Regions from separate parts of the Brevibacillus composti genome, predicted to be linked through region 2. Evidence: predicted binding sites of a transcription regulator. Region 2 holds the regulator's gene; the other holds the start of a gene.

Region 1 (2,462 bases), 1.7 Mb from region 2:
TCGCATCCATTTTGTGGGGAGTATCGGGCACTGTCGCCCAATCGCTTATGCAGCATCATCAGTTTCAGACGGACTGGCTGGTAGCCGTGCGTTTGCTCGCCTCCGGCATCTTGTTGCTCTTGCTCTCTCTGATGGGGGCAGGGCGTCAGAATGTTTGGGGGATTTTGCGCTCCGGAGAGGACTTTCTTCGTCTGCTTCTCTTTTCGATCCTGGGCATGCTGGCGGTGCAGTATACCTTCTTTGCCGCGATCGAAGCGGGCAATGCAGCGACGGCCACACTGCTTCAGTACCTGGGGCCGGTTTTCCTGGTCTGTTATTTTATTATCAGGCTGCGAAAAATGCCCTCTGTCGCGCAGGTGACAGCCTTGGTGCTGGCACTGGGAGGCACCTATTTTCTCATCACCGGCGGGAATCCCGGCAAGCTGACCATCTCCGTTTCGGCGCTCGCATGGGGCCTGGCTTCGGCGCTGGCGCTCGCTTTTTACACGGTCTACCCGACGCTGCTTTTGGGGCGATGGGGCTCTACCGTCGTATTGGGCTGGGCGATGCTCATCGGAGGGATCGCGCTCGGTCTGGCCACGCAGACGTGGGAGATAACCGGGATGAATTGGTCGCCTACTTCTGTCATGGCTGTGCTGTTCATCATTCTGTTCGGAACGTTGATTCCTTTCTATCTATACGTGGATAGTCTGAACTACATCCGTCCGACCGAGACCAGTCTGCTGGCCAGTGGGGAGCCGCTGGCAGCGGTCATCACAGCGGTGGTCTGGCTGCATGTTCCCTTTGGGCTTTTCGAGTGGATCGGGACCTTGTGCATCATCGGCACCGTTTTTGCCCTTTCCCGCCACCAGGAAAAACCAAAAGGAGTCTCGCTCAGCATGGCGGAAGACTGAGGAAAAGAATCATGGCATACGAAGCTGTCGAGGTGATCTCGGCGGCTTTTTTTATTTCGGTTCTTCCTGCGTCCTCCCGCCTGAGTATGGACGAAAGATTCGCCCCGGGTTTTCTTAGGCGATCCCGGGAATACCTAAGTGGTGGCCGATTTTTCCTGCCGAGTGCCATAACTTTCTCTTTCAAAACAAGTGTTTGTGTGATAAACTTTTGTTTGAAAACAAGTAGCGTGAAGATAACCCTCAGTCGAGAGGAGGAGAGCGATGGAAAAAGAAAAGCTGATTCTCCGCTACATCCGGGAAAACCCCTTTATCAGCCAGCAGGAGCTGGCGGGCAAGATGGGCATCTCCCGGTCAGCGGTCGCCGGCTATATCGCCCAATTGACCAAGCGCGGCGAAATCAAAGGCCGGGCATACATTTTGCGCGAGGAAGAGCGCATCGTCTGCATCGGCGGCGCCAATCTGGATCGAAAAGCGCGAGCCAAGCAAGAGGTGCGGCTGCATTCGTCCAATCCCGTCACCATTTCCGAGTCCTGCGGCGGCGTGAGCCGGAATATTGCCGAAAATCTGGGCCGACTGGGCTGCAATGTGGCACTGATCAGCTGCGTCGGAGAGGATAAAGAAGGCGACTGGATCTTGCAGGAAACCAAAAAGCACGGGGTGGACATCAGTCAGGTATGGAGACTGCCCACGCAGAGGACGGGAACCTACACGGCCCTGCTGGATCATGACGGAGAAATGGTCGTCTCGCTCGCCCATATGGACATCTACGATGCGCTTACTCCCCAGATGCTGGCTGAGCGCTGGTCCCATATTGCCGCCGCCCGGGCCGTCTACCTGGATACCAACCTGCCTGCCGACTGTCTCGCGTACGTCATCGAGCGCTGCCGGGAGGAGGGCATTCCGCTGTTTGTCGATCCGGTCTCTTCTGCCAAGGCGGAAAAGCTGCCGGAGCGTTTGGACGGGATCGATACCATTCTCCCCAACCGCGAGGAAGCGGAAATATTGGCGGGCTTCTCCATCTCGTCTGTAGAGGACTGCAGGGAGGCCAGCCGCCGCATCCGCGCGAGAGGCGTAAAACAAGTCGTCATCACGCTGGGGGGAGAAGGGATCTACTACCAGAGCGAAGAGGAATCGGAGCACCTCCCCCCTTATCCGACGGATGTCGTAGATGTGACAGGCGCCGGAGATGCCTTTGCCTCCGGGCTCTTGTACGGAGTGGTCAATGGCGAAACGCTGGCCCGCGCTTGCCGGCTGGGCATGGCCGCCTCCGCGCTAACCTTGAGCACGGGGCACTCGGTATCCCCGCATCTGGTGCCGGAGCGATTGGAACAAACCGTAAACGAATATGAAAAGGAGCGATCATAAATGAAAGAATACCTGACCTATACAGAAGAAGTGCGGAACGCTTTGGAGAATGGCCTTCCCGTCGTCGCGCTGGAGACGACAATCATCTCGCACGGCATGCCTTATCCGCAAAATATCGAAATGGCCAAAGAAGTGGAGCAAATCATTCGCGACAATGGCGCCGTGCCTGCCACGATCGGCATCATGGGCGGCAAGATCAAGATC
Region 2 (2,462 bases):
CGCCGATTGCCACTGCCATCCATGCCATCATGCCGCAGCTCCCCCTTCCTTTCTCCATATGGAACAAAAAGACACCCAAGCAAAAGCATGGATGTCGTGTTTTTATGTGAATGCGGCTCTCTTAGTGTTTGGGTTTGCCGTTGTTCTCCTCTAGGTCTTCAACATAACGAATCGAATCCAGATTGGAGCACAGCGACAGTTTCACGGCATCAATATATTTCTGACGCAGCACTTTTTGCTCCTGCTTCTCTTCATCCGTCAATCCGGTTTCACGGGATTTTTTGGCCAGTTCATTGATCCGTTTGATTTCTGTGTCTGATACCAAAGCCGATTCCCCTCGCTTTCAATGAATGCCGTTTTATTATACCATAACGCGGATGGGAAGCAAGGAGGCGGCGGAAAGCCACAGCCGTCGCAGCAGGCGGCCAAAGCCCGAGTCAGGGCTGAAGCGGAATCTCGATGGTCTGTCCCGGATGAATGATCGCCCCGTCCAGCTTGTTCCACTTCTGAATTTGATAGACCAGATCGCGCACGTCTTTGGTGGAGTCACCCTGGTATGCGACCGCAATCGTCCACAGACTGTCTCCCGGCTGGACAGTCACCTCCACGACAGGCTGCACCTCTTGTACCGCATGTTGATCATTTTCCTCTGACGCAAACACTAGTTCGGTCAATGTATAAAAAAAGAGAGTGAAGGCAGCGAAGAACAGAATGGCTTGTCCTCGCGTAATTCCCCAGCGTACTTTTCGGACCGGCTGTTTCGCAAATCGATTCGTCATCGTTCTTGTGCTCATAATTTCATCCCCCTGCAAACGTACGTTCTATCATCTTGTTCTCATCATAATGCGAACATTTGTTCATGTCAAGAAAAAAGTCGAACTTATGTTTGTCGAACGCAAGATCCCATGGTATAATATAGAAAACATGTTCGAGAAAATAGAGGTGTGGTCTATGTCCAAACTATCAAATAGACAGCAAGCCATTATCGATTTCATTCGCAAAGAAGTGCGGGACAAGGGTTATCCCCCTTCCGTTCGCGAGATTGGCGAAGCTGTCGGACTTGCTTCCAGTTCTACTGTGCACGGTCATCTTGCCCGGCTGGAGAAAAAGGGATTGATTCGCCGAGATCCTACCAAGCCGCGTGCGATTGAGCTGTTGCGAGAAGAAGAGCGGTTCCAGGATGACTTTGACGTCTCCGTCGTTCGCGTGCCGGTGATCGGTAAAGTTACCGCCGGCCAGCCCATTACGGCCGTGGAGCAGGTCGAGGAATACTTCCCCCTCCCGGACAGCATCGTAACATCGGACAAGGTGTACATGCTCCGCGTCTCCGGCGACAGCATGATCGAAGCCGGCATCCTCGACGGGGATTACGTCATCGTCCGCCAGCAAAGCGTGGCCAATAACGGAGACATCGTCGTCGCCATGACAGAGGAAGACGAAGCGACCGTGAAGCGATTCTTCAAAGAGAAACATCACTTCCGCCTGCAGCCGGAAAACTCAACGATGGAACCGATTATTCTGGATTCGGTGACCATTCTGGGGAAAGTGATTGGTGTCTACCGTCTCATTCATTAAGAAAAGGAACGAAAAAAGGCGTCCGAGTGCATGCTCGTGACGCCTTTTTATGCGATTGGACACTGACTTAGAACGCGGCGATAAAAAACCAGATGATCATGACAACCTGCAAGACCACCTTGACCACGGCGCTCCCGAGAAAACCGACGAGCGATCCCACTCCGGCCTTCACCGCTCGCTCCAATGGCTGCTTCTGGAGCAGCAGCTCGACCAGGACGACGAGGACGAATGGCATGATCAGCATGCCAAACGGCGGAAACACAAAGATGCCGAGAAAGATCCCCAGAGCCGCGGCCCATGAAGACGCCTTCGAGCCCCCGTACCTCTTGACAAAATACATATTCGTCAACAAATCGGCGCCGTACAGCAGAATGCTTAATACCGCCATGCCCCACCAAAAGGAAGCCGGCAATCCGGAGCCCGGGTCTGCGACAAAGAAGTGGTACAGCAGAAATCCGCCCCACAGCAAAAGCGTGTCAGGCAGTACAGGCAAAAAGATTCCCGCGATACTGAGCACAAAGAGAATGATGATGACCAACCACAGCAAAATATCCATTCCGTTGACACTCCCTTCTGTATAGGGTATACGATAAGGGACAACTTTTGTTTCTCTCTTGGCAGGAACTTTTCTATCAGTATTGCCCTGTGCGCCCTCTCCATAGCAGCGGAGCCGCACATTACGACGATAAAGAAAGGGGCCAGCTCGCGATGTATCCGATCTTTCCGCGACTCGAAGGCGATTTTCTCGATCCCCTCTATCTGAAAACGGGTACGCCCCGACAGCAGGACGCCTGGCAGGCGATTGACAGCCTCGGCATTTTCCACACGCTGCGAGAGTTTCAGCCGGTACTGGCCGGGACGATCCCTCTGGCGATCGATCTGGCGGA

What was found. The regulator LexA, encoded in region 2, represses DNA repair genes until DNA is damaged. The targets are predictions, from matches to a motif close to CGAACATATGTTCG.
Region 1: a site for LexA is predicted at 1,095-1,108, ahead of JD108_RS02025 (carbohydrate kinase). Genes of this name have one in related genera too.

Annotation. Positions count from the first base shown of each region.
Region 1 covers NZ_CP066308.1:363,327-365,788, forward strand. The annotation lists gene JD108_RS02020 (DMT family transporter) at 1-893, shown strand, start outside; gene JD108_RS02025 (carbohydrate kinase) at 1,155-2,258, shown strand; gene JD108_RS02030 (pseudouridine-5'-phosphate glycosidase) at 2,259-2,462, shown strand, end outside.
Region 2 covers NZ_CP066308.1:2,027,913-2,030,374, reverse strand. The annotation lists gene crcB (fluoride efflux transporter CrcB) at 1-31, opposite strand, end outside; gene JD108_RS10490 (DUF896 domain-containing protein) at 122-325, opposite strand; gene yneA (cell division suppressor protein YneA) at 438-794, opposite strand; gene lexA (transcriptional repressor LexA) at 952-1,575, shown strand; gene JD108_RS10475 (DUF456 domain-containing protein) at 1,643-2,131, opposite strand; gene JD108_RS10470 (DUF4269 domain-containing protein) at 2,284-2,462, shown strand, end outside.